DNA from 4 places in the Nonomuraea sp. NPDC059007 genome. Region 1 is predicted to be linked to each of the others. Evidence: riboswitches for the same ligand, from Rfam matches in the RefSeq annotation. Region 1 holds a riboswitch; each other region holds the start of a gene.
The links. Region 1 has a riboswitch for thiamine pyrophosphate ahead of tenA (thiaminase II). Riboswitches for the same ligand answer to the same signal wherever they lie in the genome.

Region 1 (4,180 bases):
CTTCATTCTACCAGGCTCGTGTCTCCCAGCGACTCCAGCAAGGTGCGCAGCAGCCCGGCCAGCTGATCGCGCTCGGCGGGACCGAGGGCGGCCAGCAGGCGTTCCTCGTTGTCCACGTGCGCCCCGACGAGCCGGTCGACCAGCTCCAGCCCCTGCGGCGTGAGCCGGATCCGCACCGATCTGCGGTCGCCGCTGGCCCTGACGCGTTCGACGAGGTCCTTGGCCTCCATGCGGTCGATCCGGTTGGTGATGGCGCCCGAGGTGACCATGGCCGCCTTGAGCAGTTCCCCCGCGCTCAGCTCGTACGGCGCGCCGGACCTGCGCAGCGTGGCCAGCACGTCGAACTCCCATCGCTCCAGCCCGTGCTCCTGGAAGAACGTCTTGAGCTCGCCCCCGAACAGCAGGCTGAGCCGGGAGACCCGGCCGATGATCCCCATCGGGGAGGGGTCGATGTCGGGGCGTTCCCTCTTCCACTGGGCCAGCAGCATGTCCACCGCGTCGCTCATGGCGAAACCTCTTAACGTTCACAGATTTAGCGTTAACAGACTTGACGTTCACACAATAAAGTGGTGATATCTCAACGTTAAGATTATCAATGAGAGGTGATCGGCGTGTCCATCGTCACGCGAGAAGAGGTCTCACTGAAGGAATGGCTGGCCGTGGCGGCCGTGGCCGTGGGCACGTTCGCCATGGTCACCGTGGAGCAGTTGCCCGTCGGCCTGCTCACCGCCATCGGCGGCTCCTTGGACATCTCCGAGGGCGCCGCCGGGCTCATGGTGACCGTGCCCGGCCTGGTCGCCTCCGCCACCGCGCCCCTGCTGCCCGTGGCGATCGGGCGGCTGGACCGGCGTACCGTGCTGATCGGGTTGCTCAGCCTGATGGTGGTGGCCAACGCGGTCTCCGTGGTCGCGCCCAACTTCGGCGTCATGCTGGCCTCCCGGTTCCTGGTCGGCATCGGGATCGGCGGGTTCTGGGCGCTCGCGGCGGGCATCGCCGTACGGCTGGTGCCGGAACGTCACGTCGCGCGGGCCACCTCGCTGGCCTTCGGCGGTGCGACCGCGGCGAACGTGCTCGGCGTCCCGGCCGGGACGCTCATCGGCGGGCTCACCGACTGGCGGGTCGCCTTCGCCGCCGTCGGCGTGCTGGCCCTGCTGGTGGTCGGCGCGCTGCTGTGGCTGCTGCCGAGGATTCCCGCCACCGCCCCCGTCCGCCTGCGCGAACTGCCGCGCCAGTTCCGCAATCCGGTCGTCCGCGCCGCCGTCATCTCCACGTTCCTCGTGGTCAGCGGCCAGTACGCGGCCTTCACCTTCATCAGCCCGATCCTGCAGAACGTCTCCGGCGTGCCCGCCGACCTGATCGGCCCGGTCCTGCTCGGCTTCGGCGTCGCCGGAGTCGTCGGCACCTTCGTCGGCTCGTCCTGGGACGTCAGGCGCCGGGTCGTCACGCTGAGCGCGACCCTGGCCGTGATCATGGTGATCTTCCCGCTGGCCGGCACCACGCCGGTGACCGGTTCGATCCTGCTGCTGATCTGGGGCCTGGCCTACGGCGGCGCCCCCGTGGCCGTGCAGACCTGGATCCTGAAGGGCGCCGGAGCCTCGGCCGAGGCGGCGACCGCGCTGAACACCACCGTCTTCAACCTGGCCATCGCCTTCGGCGCCGCGTTCGGCGGGATCGTGGCCGACAACCTGGCCATCACCGGCGCCCTCTGGTTCGGCGCCCTCCTGATGGGACTCACCGCATTGGCGGCTGTTACTGTGAGCGCGCGACGCGGGGTGCCCGACAAGGGCTGAGATCCAAACCCGTCGAACCTGATCTAGTTCGGACTAGCGAAGGGACTGTCGTGTTCACCGACGACGCCTGGACCCAAACCGCCGGCCTGCTGCGGGCCATCCACGAGCATCCGTTCAACACCGCCCTGGGCGACGGCACGCTCTCCCGCGAGCGCTTCGCCTTCTACATCGTCCAGGACGCCCGCTACCTGGAGGCGTTCGCCAAGGCCCTGGCCACCGCGGCCGTCAGGGCGGCGGACCCGGACGAGATGGCCTTCTGGTCGCAGGCCGCCCACGACGCCATCGCCGCCGAGCGCACCCTCCACGAGGGCTACATCGAGCAGTACGGCCTGACGGCCGCCGACCTGACCGGCGTGCCCACCTCGCCCACGGCCCTCGGCTACTCCTCCTGGCTGCAGGCCACCGCGCTGTCGGCGCCGTACCCGGTGCTGGCGGCGGCGGTGCTGCCCTGCTTCTGGATCTACGAGGACGTCGGCACCGCGCTGGTGGGCCGCAGCTCCGAGACCCATCCGTACCGCGCCTGGATCGCCACCTACGCCGACCCCGAGTACGCCGCGTCGGTCACGCGGGCCAAGCAGATCACCGACCGCCTCGCCGCCGAGGCCGACCCGGCGCTCCTGGAGGAGATGCGGGCCGCCTTCGTGAAGGCGGCGGAGTTCGAGTGGATGTTCTGGGACAGCGCCTGGCAACTGGAGTCCTGGCCTACCGCGAAGTGGCTTTAGCCGCCCGGATCAGCAGCACCACGACGGCGACCGAGCCGGCGGTGGTGAGCACGAGCTTGGCCCAGCTGACGGTCGTCGCCCAGGCGGGCATGGCGCCCAGGGCCGCGGCGACCAGCGTGTGCGTGTCCACGCCGGGCAGCACCGGCTCCAGGAAGCGGGCCGTGAACACCTGGCCGGGAATGATGACGACGCCGAGCACGAGCAGGATCGGCTGGAAGATCCAGGAGAGGATCCGGCCGATCCGCCTGCCGGTCAGGTTGAGCAGCGCCAGGACCACCAGGATGACGATGATCACGATCGCCAGGCCCTCGCTGCCGGCGAAGCTGATGCCGTTCCCGGTCAGCAGTTCCAGGGGCTGGTTCTGGCGGGCCATCTCGGCCTCGGCGGCCCGCTGGGCGGCGGCGCCGTAGAAGGTCACGGAGTAGATCCCCAGCAGGAACGGGACCACGGTCAGTAGCTGGATCACCGCTGCGGCGATGCGGGCGTTCATGGATGTCTCCTCGTTTTTGAACTTAGTAAAACTGTAGGACGTAGTTGAACTAAGTGCAATACGATGGCGGCATGTCGCTGACCAAGGAGCAGATCGTCCTGGCCGCCGTCGAGGTCCTGGACGCCGAGGGCGTGGCCGGCCTGAACATGCGGCGGCTCGGCGCCCAGCTCGACTCGGCCGCGACCGCCATGTACTACCACGTCAAGAGCAAGGACCGGCTCGTCGAGCTGGCCGCCGACCACGTCTTCGGCGAGATCCGGCTGCCCGACTCAGCCGCCATGGGCTGGCGCGAGGCCGCCGCCGAACTCGCCCGCGGCGCCCACGAGATGATCGTCCGCCACTTCTGGCTGATCCCGGCCATGAGCACCCATGTCATCTACGGCCCCAACAAGGCCCGCTACGACGAGCACTGCCTGGCCGTCCACGAGACGGCCGGCTTCGGCGCCGCCGACGCCGACCGGGTCGCCGCGTCGATCCTGATGTTCGTGATCGGCGCCGCGCAGGGGGAGGCGGCCGAGTCCGCCCTGCGCGCGAAGGTACGCCGCGCGGGCGCCGACGAGGAGAAGCGGATGGACGAGGCGATGGCGGAGATGGTCGAGACCGCCCAGCGCTTCCCCCGCCTGCGGGCCCGCCTGGAGCCGGACTACCCCACCGGCGGCGACGCCTTCGAGTTCGGCCTCTCGTCGCTGCTCGACGGCCTCTTCGCCCGCCTGGCTTGACCTCAACCATGCTGGAGGTTGAAGGGTAGGGGGCATGAGAGCCATTCATGTGCGCGAGTTCGGCGGCCCTGAAGTCCTGACGCCCGTCGAGGTGCCCGACCCGGTCCCCGGCGCGGGCGAGCTGGTCGTCGACCTGGCCGTCGCCGACGTCATCTATCTGGACACCCTGCTGCGCGCCGGTTGGGGCGCTGACTACTTCCCCCGCGACCTTCCCTACGTGCCCGGCGGCGGCGGAGCGGGCGTGGTGTCGGCCGTGGGCGCGGGCGTCGACCCGTCCTGGGTCGGGCGGCGGGTGGTGGCCAGGTCGTCCACCGGCTACGCCGAGCGGATCGTCGCCGCCGCCGGCGAGGTGGTCGAGATCCCGGACGGGCTGGGATTCCGGGAGGCGGCGGCCGTACTGCATGACGGGGTGACGGCGCTGCTGCTCGCCCGCGACGGGGCGATCGTTAAGGGGGAGTG
Region 2 (4,180 bases), on a different contig from region 1:
GCCGCTCCGCCGCGTCGAACGTCTCGATCGGGTCGGGCAGCAGCGTGCGCTCGTCGGCGATGACTTCGAGCTTGACCCAGTTGGTGCCGAGCGCCTCGCGGGCCAGCCGGGCGGTCAGGACCGCCTCGCCCGCGGTGAAGCACCCCGCGGTGTTGGGCAGCACCTTGATGCCGCGCTCGCGCAGCACGTCGAGCACGGAACCGGGCGCCGACGGGTCGAGCCGCCGCATCGCCACCGTGGTCAGCTCGGTGCCCGAGGCGGCCAGCGCCTGGTCGAGCACCTCCAGCGAGGGGGCGCCGCCGGTGCCCATGATGAGGCGGGAGGCGAACTTCTCCCCGCCGATGATCAGCTCATCCACCCTGCACCGCCGTCAGCACCTCGACCCGGTCGCGGTCGGCCAGCGCCGTGGTCTCCCACGAGCTGCGCGTGACCACCTCGTCGTTCACGGCCACCGCGACGCCCTTGGTGGCTTCGGTCAGCGTCCGTACGGCCTGCGCCACCGTCGTCCCGCGGGGCACCTCATGCGCGGCCCCATTGATCGTCACATTCATGAAATATCCCCCTTCGGGATGAAAATTCGGGTTGGTTCTGGAGGCGGTGGACCTAGGGCGTGAACCGGGCGGGCGAGCACAAGGACGACAGCTCGCGCTCCTCGCCCATGAGGACGGCGGCCGTGAGCGGGGCCAGCAGCACCCCGCCCCGGTGATGCCCGGTGGCCACCAGCAGCCCCGGCTCAGCACCCGGCCCGATGAGCGGCAGGTTGTCCGGCGTGCCGGGCCGCAGCCCCGCCACCACCTCCGCCAGCTCCAGCTCGGTCACCCCCGGCACCAGCTCGCGGGCGTCGCGCAGCAGCTCGTACACCCCGCCCGCGGTCACCCGGGTGTCGAACCCCAGCTCCTCCTGCGTGGCCCCCACGACCAGCTCGCCGTCGCCGCGCGGCACCAGGTAGACGGGCAGCCCGTGCACCGTGCCCCGCACGCACCTGCCCAGGAGCGGCCGCGGCGAGCGCAGGCGCAGGATCTGCCCCTTCACCGGCCGCACCGGCACCGGGGCCAGCGCGCCGCTCCACGCCCCCGCCGCCAGCACCACCCGCTCGGCGCGCAGCTCCTCCCGATCCGGCTCTGGGTACGGCTCGCCGCCGGAGTCACCCGGGCTCAGCCGTACACCCTGGACGCCCTCATCGCCGCGCAGCAGCTCGCGCACCCGCGCCCGCACGATCGGGACCCCGAGGCGCTCCAAGGCGGCCAGCAGCGCGCCGGCGACCCTGCGCGGGTCCACCCAGGCGTCGCCGGGCGCCAGGAGGCCGCCGCGCACCGACGGCGCGAGCATGGGCTCCAGGCGGCGGCACTCGCGCCCGCTGAGCCGTTCGACCCGCAGGCCCAGCTTCTCCATGAAGCCCGCGGTCTCCTCCAGGACGGCCAGGTCGTCGGCGCCGAAGGCCACGTCGAGCGTGCCGTCGGCGCGGTAGTCGAGCGCCCCGGGGCCGAGGCCCGCGTCGGCGGTCAGCTCGGCGGCGAAGGCGGGCCAGCGCGCCAGCGAGGCCGCGCCCAGGCGCAGCAACGGCTCCTCGGTGAACGTGACCTCGCTCACCGGCGCGAGCATCCCCGCCGCGGCGTGGGTGGCGCCCGAGGCGGGCGCGGGGTCGACGACGGTGACGGGCCGTCCTGAGCGGGCCAGGCGCCAGGCCACGCTGAGCCCGACGACGCCGCCGCCCACGATCACGTGCATGTCCGCTCCCTACGCCGGCATGATCCGGATCAGGTGTCTTGCGGTCGAAGGCCCGATGAAGCCTTCCTCTCAGTCCGGTTAAGGCCGGACTCCCGCGCGTCTTACGGTCCCAGCCTACGGCCTCGGCAGGCACTCCCACGAATGACCCCGGTATGGTCGGAACCGTGGATCACGTGGTGGTGGTGGGAGCCGGCCTGGCCGGAGTACGCAGCGTCGAATCGCTGCGCGGGCGCGGGTTCGAAGGAAGGATCACTCTCCTCGGCGAGGAGCGGCACCGGCCCTACGACCGTCCACCCCTGTCGAAGGCGGTGCTGCTGGGCACGAGCGACGACAGCTTCGTCGACACCGACCTGGCCGCCCTGCGGGCCGACTTCCGGCCGGGCGTGGCCGCGAAGAGCCTGCGTGAGGGCGTGGTGGAGACCACCGAGGGCGAGCTGCCCTACGACGGCCTGGTGATCGCGACGGGTTCCGAGCCGATCCGGCTGCCGGGCGAGGGCCCCCAGCTGGTGCTGCGTACGCTCGACGACGCCCACGTGCTGCGGGCCGCCCTGGTGCCCGGCGCGCGGGTGGCCGTGGTGGGCGCGGGCTGGATCGGCGCCGAGGTGGCGACCGCGGCGCGCAAGGCGGGCTGCGTGGTCACCGTGATCGAGGCGGCCGGCACGCCGCTGTCGCACGCGATCGGCGAGATGGGCGCGCGCACGCTGCCCTGGTACGAGGGCGTCGACCTGCGGCTCGACACGATGGTCAGCGAGGTCGTCGAAGGCGGCGTGGAGCTGGTCGGCGGCGAGTTCGTGCCCGCGCACGTCGTGGTCTCCGGCATCGGAGCCCGCCCGGTGCTCGAATGGCTCGCCGACGCCGACATCGACCTGCACAACGGCGTCGTCACCGACGAGCACCTGCGTACCTCCCTGCCCGGCGTGGTGGCCGTCGGCGACTGCGCCAGCTGGTGGTCGCGCCGGTTCCAGACCCGGATGCGCGTCGAACACTGGGACACCGCGCTCAACTCTCCCGACGTGGCCGCCGCCACGCTGCTGGGCGAGAAGGCGGTCTACGACCCGGTGCCGTACTTCTGGTCGGAGCAGTTCGGCCACATGCTGCAATACGCCGGATATCACCCCGCGGGCGGCCGGGTCGTGTACCGCGAGGGGGAGAAGTGGTCGGCGGTGTGGCTGACCGCGGAAGATCGGATCACCGCCGTGCTGGCCGCCGACCGGCCCCGCGACCTCGTCCAGGGCCGCCGTCTCATCGAGGCTGGCGCCCGTCTTGATGTGGAACGCCTGGTAGATCCGGATGTGACCCTACGAGATTGTGTTGTTTGAGCAAGCACTCCATGTGGTAGTTGTGGTTTCGTGACGCTTTCTGTTGCACAGATCGACCGGGAGACCGACCAGCTCGTCAGCGAGTGGCTCACTCTCCCCGAAGTGGCCGCGCGCCTGGATCTCACGATCGGGCGGGCCAAGCAACTCCTCAAAGACCACAAGCTCCTCGGCGTACGGCGAGGCAGCGGCGGGCCCCAAGTGCCCGCGGTCTTCCTCGACGGAAAGGAAGTGATGAAGGGCCTGCCAGGCACGCTCACCGTGCTGCAGGACGCCGGCTACGACGAAGCCGAAGCCCTGCGCTGGCTCTTCACCCCAGATGACTCACTGCCAGGATCGCCCGTTGACGCGATCAAGGCCGGTCGGCACACAGAGGTCAAGCGGCGTGCCCAGGCCCTCGGTTTCTGAGGCCCGCCTCTACCTCTGCACCGACGGGCGGCGAGGACGCGGCGACCTGGCCGACTTCCTCGACGCCGTGCTGGCCAACGGCGTGGACATCGTCCAGTTGCGGGAGAAGGGACTCGAGGCGCGCGAAGAGCTCGCGCTGCTCGAGGTCTTCCGCGACGCCTGCGACCGGCACGGCAAACTGCTCGCCGTCAACGACCGGGCCGACATCGCCTACGCGGCCCGCCCAGACGTGCTCCACCTGGGGCAGGACGACCTTCCAGTGACGGTCGCACGAGAGATCCTCGGCGACGACATCGTCATCGGACGGTCCACCCACTCCGCCGCGGAGGCTTCCGCCGCCGCGGTGGAGCCGGGCGTCGACTACTACTGCTGCGGCCCGATCTGGCCGACGCCGACCAAGCCCGGACGCCACGCGCCCGGACCCGCGCTGCTGAGGCACGCGGCGGCGCTCGGCACGGACCGGCCGTGGTTCGGCATCGGCGGCATCGACCTGGACAACCTCGACGAGGTGCTCTCCTACGGAGTGCGCCGCGCCGTGGTCGTCCGTGCCATCACCGAGGCGGCCGACCCCGGCGCCGCGGCGGCCGAGTTCGCCAAGCGCCTGTCCTCCTGATGCGGTAGGCGTCCGGGGCCGTGCGTCGGTCAGACGTGCGGCCCCGCCGCTCGGCCGGGTCAGGACTTGCGGGACGTGGCGGCGACGGCCAGGCCGTCCAGCGCCGCCCGCGCCT
Region 3 (4,180 bases), on a different contig from region 1:
GGGAACGCGCTCGCCCAGAATCCCGTCTGCGTGATCGTCCCGTGTCACCGGATCGTGCAGGCCGACGGCGAACTCGGCGACTACGCCGGAGGCGCCGCCGCCAAGCGCCACCTCCTGACCGTCGAGAGCCGCTGACTCACTTCACCGCCGCCCGCCCGCGCGACCGGCTGAGCAGTCCGATCAGCAGCGTCACCAGCGCCGCCACGATGGCGCCGCCGAGCGCGCCGTTCATCCACGGCTGGCGTACGGCATCGCGCAACGGCAGCCAGATCGCGTCCCATGCCGCGACCGTCGGCGTGCTCGTGGTCACCCAGTAGGCGGCGAAGCCCAGCGCCCACGGGATCAGCATCGACCAGCGGGCCGGCGCGTTCTCCGCGGTGTTCCACCGGGTGCCGCCGCCCAGCAGGAAGTAGTCGACCGCGAGCACCGCGAACATCGGCACGAAGACCGCGCCGATCACCCCGAGGAAGGCGCCGTAGGAGGTGACGTCGACGGCCAGCGCGATCGCGACCGTCAGCACGCCGATGGCGGTGGAGAAGATCCGCCGGTCCACCCTCGGCATGAGGTTCTGCAGGGAGACGGTCGTGGAGTACACGTTCGCGAACGACTGGTCGGTCTCGCGCAGCACCAGGATGGCGAAGAACAGCGCGCCCAGCGGCGCCGCCACGAACGGCGCGAACACCGCGGTGGAGTCGGCCGCGACCGCCGAGGCCCCGGCCAGCGCGACCGCGTAGACGCCCAGGCCCAGGCAGGCGATCTGGGCCAGCGTGTAGCCGCCCACGACGCCGGTGAAGGCGGCCCTGCTGGAGCGCGAGTGCCGCGCGAAGTCGGCGGCCAGCGGCACCCACGAGATCGACAGCGCGATCACGTAGTCGACGGCCGGGGCGAACGCGGTCCAGTCGCCACCGGTCTGGGGCGGCGCCTTGCCCAGGAAGTCCACGGCGAACCAGACCATCGCGATGATCACGCCGATCGTGACGTACCTGCGCAGCAGCCTGATCGCGCCCAGCGGCCAGATCGTCAGCGCCGTGGTGATCGCTCCGGCGACCAGCACCCAGACGGCGTACGGCACCGCCGTACCGAAGATGGCCATCGCGCCGTTGGAGATGACCCAGAGCTCGAACGCGCCCCAGCCGATCATCTGGACGATGTTGAGCACGGTCGGGATGTAGGACAGCTTGGCGCCGAACAGCCCGCGCAGCAGGACCATCGCCGGTTTGCCCGTCTGGGTGCCGGGGATGGCCGACAGGCCCACCATGGCGGTGCCGATCAGGCTGCCGACCGCGGTGGCGGTGAGCGCCGCCGCCAGGCTCAGCGGCGCGTCGCCGAGGGGGTTGAGCAGCAGCAGCGCGCCGGAGAAGCCCAGCAGGCTGACCGCGAGGTTGGCCCACAGCGCGCCCTGGTCGAGCACGCCGAGGGTTTTCGGCGTGGCCCCGTCCAGGGTCAGGGCCACCTCCGAGTGGTGGGGGTCATCAGAGTGGTGTGATCCATCGACGACACGCGTCATCGTGAACGCTCCCTACGCCGGCATTACCCGGTCAGGTTCATGCGGTCGGCAATGCGTGGGGATTGCCCTCTCAGCCCGGCCGTGCCCGAGCTCCCGCGCTTATGTAAGTTTCAGGCGGATTATGCCATTCGCCCGGCAGGTGGCAAGACACCGGGCGGTCCTGAGGCCTGGGAGAATGGGTACATGACGGTTCCCGAGATCGAGGCCAAGGACGTGCCCGCGGGCGCGTACCTGCTGGACGTGCGTGAGCAGGGCGAGTGGGTGGCGGGGCACGCGCCCGACGCCGTGCACATCCCCATGGGCGAGCTGCAGTCCCGTCTCGACGAGGTGCCCGCCGGGCAGCCCGTGTACGTGGTGTGCCGGGTGGGCGGTCGTTCGGCGCACGCGGCGGCCTGGCTCAACCATGTCGGCCGCGAGGCGGTCAACGTGGGCGGCGGCATGCAGTCGTGGGAGGCGGCCATGCGGCCGATGGTGAGCGAGAGCGGCCAGGAGCCGTTCGTGGCCTGACCCCCGAATGCCAGGTCCGACCGCCGCCAGCATCGGGAGGGCGGCCGGGAGAGCATCGGAGCATGGGATACGAGATCAGCGCCATCGACCCGGTGATCGTGCGCGAGCTGCTCCGGGCGGACGACGCGGGCCGGGCGCCCCGCTTCAGCATCGACGAGGAGGGCGGCGCGCCGCTGCGGTGCTGCCTGCGCAAGGCGGCGGCGGGCGAGCGGATCGCCCTGGTGTCGTACGCGCCGCTGCGCCGCTGGGCCGCCGAGACCGGCGCCGACCCCGGGCCCTATGACGAGCTGGGGCCCATTTTCGTCCACGCCGAGCCGTGCGAGGGACCCGGCACGACCGCTTGGCCCGCCGCCCACACCGCCCAGCGGGTCCTGCGTGCCTACACCGCCGACGGGCGCATCCACGGCGGCCGTCTCCTGCCCGAGGGCGCCGACCCCGAGGTGGCGCTCAAGGAGGTGTTCTCCGATCCCGAGGTGGCGTTGGTGCACGTTCGGGCGGTCGAGTACGGCTGCTTCCAGTTCGCCGCCCACCGGGCTACTTGAGCAGGCGCGACAGACGGCGGTCGGCGAGCGGCTTGCCGCCCGTCTGGCAGGTCGGGCAGTACTGCAGCGAGGAGTCGGCGAACGAGACCTCCCTGATGGTGTCGCCGCACACGTCGCAGGGCTGCCCGGCCCGGTTGTGCACGCGCAGGCCCGACTTCTTCTCCGCCTTCAGGTCCTTGGCCGCCACCCCGTGCGCCCGCTCGACCGCCTCGCGCAGCGTGGCGACGATCGCCTCGTGCAGATCGGCCACCTGCGCGTCGGTCAGCGAGGCCGCGATCTTGAACGGGGACATCTTGGCCGCGTGCAGCACCTCGTCGGAGTAGGCGTTGCCGATGCCCGCGATCACCTTCTGGTCGCGCAGAAGACCTTTGATCTGGGTACGGTTGCCACCCACGATCCCCTTCAGCACGTCCACGGTGAAGGTGTCGGCCAGCGGGTCGGGGCCGAGCGAAGCGATACCCGGCACTTCATCCGGATTTTTCGTGACATAGACGGCCAGGCGCTTCTGCGTGCCCGCCTCCGTCAGCTCGAACCCGGGGGCCAGGCCCTCGTCGTCGGGCGCCAGCCGTACCCGGACCGCCAGCGGGCCCTTGCCCGGACGGACCGGCTTCGCGCCCGAGAGGTCGTCCTTCCAGCGCAGCCACCCGGCGCGCGCCAGATGGATGATCAGGTGCAGACCGTCACAGTCGAGGTCGAGGAACTTGCCGTGCCGCGCCACGCCGGTCACGGTGAGCCCGCCGAGCGCGCTGACAGGCGGATCGAAAGTCTTGAGCGCCTGGAAGGCGACCACGTCGACGGCCAGGATCGTCCGGCCCACAGCCCGCTCACGCAGGAAATCGGTGAGCGACGCCACTTCTGGAAGTTCGGGCATGCATCCAGATTATGGTCCACAGGCTGTGGAAAACACGGCGCTAGGGTCAAGGTATGAACGTGACGATCGCCGAAGAAGTCCTCCTTCTCGCCCACAGCGAAGAAGAGGGCAAGCAGCTCATCCCCGGCACCCAGCTGGACACCGCGCTGGGCGGCGCCATCCTCGCCGAGCTGGCGATCAACGACCGGCTGGAACTCTCGGACAAGAAGGTGTCCGTCAAGAACGCCGCCCCGCTCGGCGACCCCGAACTCGACGCCGTCCTCGCCCGCATGGCCGAGGACGGCAAGGCCCGCCGCCCGGTGTGGTGGGTGCAGAAGCTGTACTCCGGCAAACTCCGCAAGCGTCTTCTGGAACGGCTGGCCGCCGCCGAAGTCCTGAGCGAGGAGCGGGCCAAGGTGCTCGGCCTGTTCCCCACGTCCCGCTGGCCCGAGGTGGACGGACGGGTCGAGGCCGAGATCCGCGCCCGGGTCGCCGCCGTGCTGGGCGGCGCCGAACCCGACGCGCGCACCGCCGTCCTGATCGCGGTCCTGCACGCCGCCAACGTGGACCGCAAGGCTTTCCCGGGGGCCGACAGGAAGCGGGTCAAGGAGATCGCCGAGGGACAGTGGGCGGGCGACGCGGTGGCCAAGACCATCGCCGCCATCAACTCGGTCATCTTGATCACGGCCACCACGGCCGCGATAACCGCCACCACAACAACCTGACCCAACCCACCCGCCCAGACCTCATGCGCCAGGAGACCCACCGGGATCC
Region 4 (4,180 bases), on a different contig from region 1:
CTCGCCACCCCTCTCAGTGAACTCCACCGCCTTCTCCGCCATGCCCGCCTGAATGGCCGCGGAGTCCGTCAATCCATGTTCCTCCGCATATTTCCGGACATCGTGGGTGATCTTCATCGAACAGAACTTCGGCCCGCACATACTGCAGAAATGCGCGGTCTTGGCGGGCTCGGCCGGGAGCGTCGCGTCGTGGAACGACCGGGCCGTCACCGGGTCCAGCGACAGGTTGAACTGGTCCTCCCAGCGGAACTCGAAGCGGGCGTCCGACAGCGCGTCGTCCCACTCCTGCGCCCGGGGGTGCCCCTTGGCGAGGTCGGCGGCATGGGCCGCGATCTTGTAGGTGATGACGCCGGTCTTGACATCGTCCTTGTCCGGCAGGCCCAGATGCTCCTTGGGGGTGACGTAGCAGAGCATGGCGGTGCCGTACCAGCCGATCATCGCGGCGCCGATGCCCGAGGTGATGTGGTCGTAGCCCGGCGCGACGTCGGTCACCAGCGGGCCCAGCGTGTAGAACGGGGCGTCGTCGCAGATCTCGCGCTGCAGGTCCACGTTCTCCTTGATCTTGTGCATGGGCACGTGGCCGGGCCCCTCGATCATGACCTGCACGTCGTGCGCGCGGGCGATCTTCGTCAGCTCGCCCAGCGTGCGCAGCTCAGCGAACTGCGCCTCGTCGTTGGCGTCGGCGATCGAGCCGGGCCGCAGGCCGTCCCCGAGCGAGAAGGCCACGTCGTAGCTCGCCAGCAGCTCGCACATCTCCTCGAAGTGCTCGTAGAGGAAGCTCTCCCGGTGGTGGGCCAGGCACCACGCCGCCATGATCGAGCCGCCGCGCGAGACGATGCCGGTCTTGCGCCGCGCGGTCAGCGGCACGTACGCCAGCCGTACCCCCGCGTGCACGGTCATGTAGTCGACGCCCTGCTCGCACTGCTCGACCAGCGTGTCCCGGTAGACCTCCCACGACAGGTCGGCCGCCACGCCGCCGACCTTCTCCAGCGCCTGGTAGATCGGGACGGTCCCGATCGGCACCGGCGCGTTCCTGATGATCCACTCGCGGGTGGTGTGAATGTTGCGGCCGGTGGACAGGTCCATCACGGTGTCGGCGCCCCACCGGGTGGCCCAGGTCATCTTCTCCACCTCCTCGGAGATCGAGGAGGCGACCGCGGAGTTGCCGATGTTGGCGTTGATCTTCACGTGGAAGTTGCGGCCGATGACCATCGGCTCGCTCTCCGGATGGTTGACGTTGGCCGGGATGATCGCCCGACCGGCCGCCACCTCCTTGCGCACGAACTCGCCGCTCACTCCTTCCCTGACCGCGACGAACTCCATCTCCTTGGTGACCACGCCCCGCCGCGCGTAGGCGAGCTGGGTCACCGGCGCCCCGGTGGCCCGCAGCGGCTTGCGCCCGTCGCCGGGGAAGACCTCGGTGTTCGCGCGGGCCCAGGCCTGCTGCTCCTTGAAGCCGTCGTCGATGGGCCGCACCTGGCGGCCGCCGTAGCGGGCGACGTCGCCGCGTTCGAGCACCCACACCTCCCGCGACCGCGGCAGGCCCCGCGTGATGTCGGGGTTGTCCGGCCCGGAGGTGTCGTACAGCTCCACCGACGTCCCGTTCGACAGGTGCACCCGCCGCATGGGGACCCGCAGATCACCGAGATGGATCTTGGAAAAGCGCGCGTCACTCATCGCGCAAACTCCCTTCGCCGGCATTACCCGGATCAGGTTCTGGCGGTCGGCGGCTGCTCCAGCCGTCCTCTCAGCCCGTTGCACCGGGCTCCCGCGTTCGGACCGCGCCACCGTACCCCGGCGACCCGGGGTACGCACAAGACCCTTTACAGCGGCGGCTCGTCGATCCGCCGCCTCTCCTCGTAGACCGTCGTCGTACGGCGCGCGTGCGGGTCCTCGTAGATCGGCTCCTCGATCACCCTGCGGGTAACGTGCATCCGGTACAGACCGAACAGCAACCCGGCCAGACCACCGATCATGAGGACGACGCCGATCACATTGATGTCAAGACCGGCGAGGTCGAACTCGACCGCCCAGGTCAGGATCGCGCCGAGCATGATGAGGATGATGCCTCCGGCGATTGTCATAATGCACCTCCAGAGGAAACACCTATCCCCATGTCGAAGAACAAACCTGTCGTCGTGATCGGGCTCATGGGCTCGGGCAAGACGACCGTCGGCAAACTGCTGGCCCGCGAGCTGGGCGTGCCGCTCAGCGACAGCGACCCGTACCTGCGCGGACGCTACGGCGCCAGCGCCGCCGAGATCGCGAAGGCGGAGGGCGCGGACGTGCTGCACCGGAGGGAGGCCGAGCACGTGCTCCACGCGCTGACCGAGCCGCCCCAGGTGATCGCGGCGGCGGCCAGCACCGTGGAGGACCCGCGGGTACGCGAGGCGCTGCGCGCGGCCTTCGTGGTCTGGCTGGACGCCCCCGACGAGATCCTGGCCCAGCGGATGCGCTCGTCCGACCACCGCCCGGAGTTCTCGCCCTCCGCCATGCGGGCGCGGCGCGGGCCGTACTTCCTGCAGCTCGCCGACCTGCGGCTCGACGTCTCCACGGCCACCCCGGAAAACACGGCGACAACCATTTACGAGGCTCTATAAATTAGGGAAATGTTCGCGAACAAACCCACCCTCGCCGGTGACCGGGTGACCCTCGTACCCGTCGGGCCCGAGCACGTCGAGGGCCTGATCGAGCTGTGCGACGACCCCGAGGTCGCCCGGCTCACGGGCTCCCACACCCACGACGGGATCTCCCCCAAGGCGGCCCTGGAGTGGTACACCACGCGACGCGACCACGAGGACCGGCTCGACCTGGCCATCATGGCCGCGGACGGGTACGTCGGCGAGGTCGTGCTCAACGAGCTCGACAAGGACAACCTGTCGTGCAACCTGCGCATCGCGCTGGTCGGCGCGCGGGCGTTCGGCAAGGGTTACGGCACCGAGGCCATCCGCCTGGTGCTCGGCCACGCCTTCGCCACGACCCCTCTGCACCGCATCGAGCTGGGCGTATACGATTTCAACGACCGCGCCAAGCACGTCTACGAGAAGGTCGGCTTCGTGCGGGAGGGCGTGCAGCGTGACGCGCTGCTGTGGGAGGGACAGTGGTACGACTCGGTGACGATGTCCGTGCTGCGGACGGAGTGGAAACCCCTGTCATAATGATCATGACGCACGGGTCCCTCGAGGCGCGCGAGGGACCTGTGGCGTTGCCGCTGCCAACCAATTCCGCGTTGTGCGCATCTAAGGGGCAGTGACGATGCGCTTGGTGCCCGGTGACCCCGAACGGCTTGGCGGCTACTGGCTGGCCGGCCGGCTCGGCGCGGGCGGCCAGGGCGTCGTCTACGACGCCTACGACGCCGAGGGCCGCCGCTTCGCGGTGAAGGTCCTGCACGGCGGGCTGAGCGGGCAACTGGCCAAGGAGGCGGCGGCGACCGGCCGGGTGGCCTCCTTCTGCACCGCCCGCGTGGTCGAGGCCAGGCTGGACGCCGAGCGGCCGTACATCGTCAGTGAGTTCGTCGAGGGCCCCAACCTGCGCCAGGCGCTCGAACGCCACGGCCCCTACTCCGGCGACTCCCTGCTCAGGCTGGCCGTCGCGCTGGCCACCGCGCTGGCCGCCGTCCACAGCTCGGGCGTGGTGCACCGCGACCTCAAGCCGGAGAACGTGCTGCTCGGTCCGGACGGGCCGCGGGTGATCGACTTCGGCGTCGCGCGTACCACCGACGGGGCGAGCACGAGCTTCATCGGCGGCACCCCCACCTACATGGCGCCCGAGGTCTTCACCGGCCGCCGCGCCGGGCCGCCCGCCGACGTGTTCGCCTGGGGCGGGGTGGTGCTGTTCGCCGCCACCGGCGAGGACCCGTTCCAGGCCGAGAGCCTCGGCGGCGTCATGCACCGGGTGCTCACGGTCGACCCCGACCCCGGCGACGTGGCCGAGCCGCTGCGCTCGCTGGTCGCCCGCGCGCTGGCCAAGGACCCCGCCGCGCGCCCGACCGCCCCCGAACTGCTGCTCGGGCTGCTGGGCAGCGCGGAGCCGAGCGCCGGCGCGGAGCTGGCGGCCGAGGTCAAGCCGCCGGACGGCCTCGGCGGCGAGCGGCCGCTGGGCGAGGTCGCCGAGGAGGTCTACGCCGCGCTCACCCCCGAGCAGCAGCGCGCCGTGCCCGGCCTGCTGCTGCGGATGCTCG

Region 2: it holds a riboswitch for thiamine pyrophosphate, as region 1 does, so the genes downstream of both, thiO (glycine oxidase ThiO) here and tenA (thiaminase II) in region 1, are expected to answer to the same signal.
Region 3: it holds a riboswitch for thiamine pyrophosphate, as region 1 does, so the genes downstream of both, ACFWY5_RS12785 (purine-cytosine permease family protein) here and tenA (thiaminase II) in region 1, are expected to answer to the same signal.
Region 4: it holds a riboswitch for thiamine pyrophosphate, as region 1 does, so the genes downstream of both, thiC (phosphomethylpyrimidine synthase ThiC) here and tenA (thiaminase II) in region 1, are expected to answer to the same signal.

The regions. Positions count from the first base shown of each region.
Region 1 is NZ_JBHYJD010000017.1:203,394-207,573, forward strand. It holds gene ACFWY5_RS28000 (MarR family winged helix-turn-helix transcriptional regulator) at 3-506, opposite strand; gene ACFWY5_RS28005 (MFS transporter) at 612-1,790, shown strand; TPP riboswitch at 1,759-1,853, shown strand; gene tenA (thiaminase II) at 1,841-2,512, shown strand; gene ACFWY5_RS28015 (hypothetical protein) at 2,493-3,002, opposite strand; gene ACFWY5_RS28020 (TetR/AcrR family transcriptional regulator C-terminal domain-containing protein) at 3,074-3,721, shown strand; gene ACFWY5_RS28025 (zinc-binding dehydrogenase) at 3,756-4,180, shown strand, end outside.
Region 2 is NZ_JBHYJD010000005.1:19,769-23,948, reverse strand. It holds gene ACFWY5_RS09445 (thiazole synthase) at 1-358, opposite strand, end outside; gene thiS (sulfur carrier protein ThiS) at 351-551, opposite strand; gene thiO (glycine oxidase ThiO) at 604-1,728, opposite strand; TPP riboswitch at 1,718-1,834, opposite strand; gene ACFWY5_RS09430 (NAD(P)/FAD-dependent oxidoreductase) at 1,893-3,047, shown strand; gene ACFWY5_RS09425 (Rv2175c family DNA-binding protein) at 3,078-3,452, shown strand; gene thiE (thiamine phosphate synthase) at 3,430-4,065, shown strand; gene ACFWY5_RS09415 (polyprenyl synthetase family protein) at 4,125-4,180, opposite strand, start outside.
Region 3 is NZ_JBHYJD010000006.1:322,036-326,215, forward strand. It holds gene ACFWY5_RS12780 (methylated-DNA--[protein]-cysteine S-methyltransferase) at 1-135, shown strand, start outside; gene ACFWY5_RS12785 (purine-cytosine permease family protein) at 137-1,507, opposite strand; TPP riboswitch at 1,500-1,614, opposite strand; gene ACFWY5_RS12790 (rhodanese-like domain-containing protein) at 1,691-2,014, shown strand; gene ACFWY5_RS12795 (DUF1203 domain-containing protein) at 2,077-2,556, shown strand; gene ACFWY5_RS12800 (Fpg/Nei family DNA glycosylase) at 2,549-3,427, opposite strand; gene ACFWY5_RS12805 (GPP34 family phosphoprotein) at 3,481-4,131, shown strand.
Region 4 is NZ_JBHYJD010000001.1:353,266-357,445, forward strand. It holds gene thiC (phosphomethylpyrimidine synthase ThiC) at 1-1,677, opposite strand, end outside; TPP riboswitch at 1,670-1,782, opposite strand; gene ACFWY5_RS01555 (DUF6458 family protein) at 1,824-2,084, opposite strand; gene ACFWY5_RS01560 (shikimate kinase) at 2,115-2,600, shown strand; gene ACFWY5_RS01565 (GNAT family N-acetyltransferase) at 2,610-3,158, shown strand; gene ACFWY5_RS01570 (protein kinase) at 3,256-4,180, shown strand, end outside.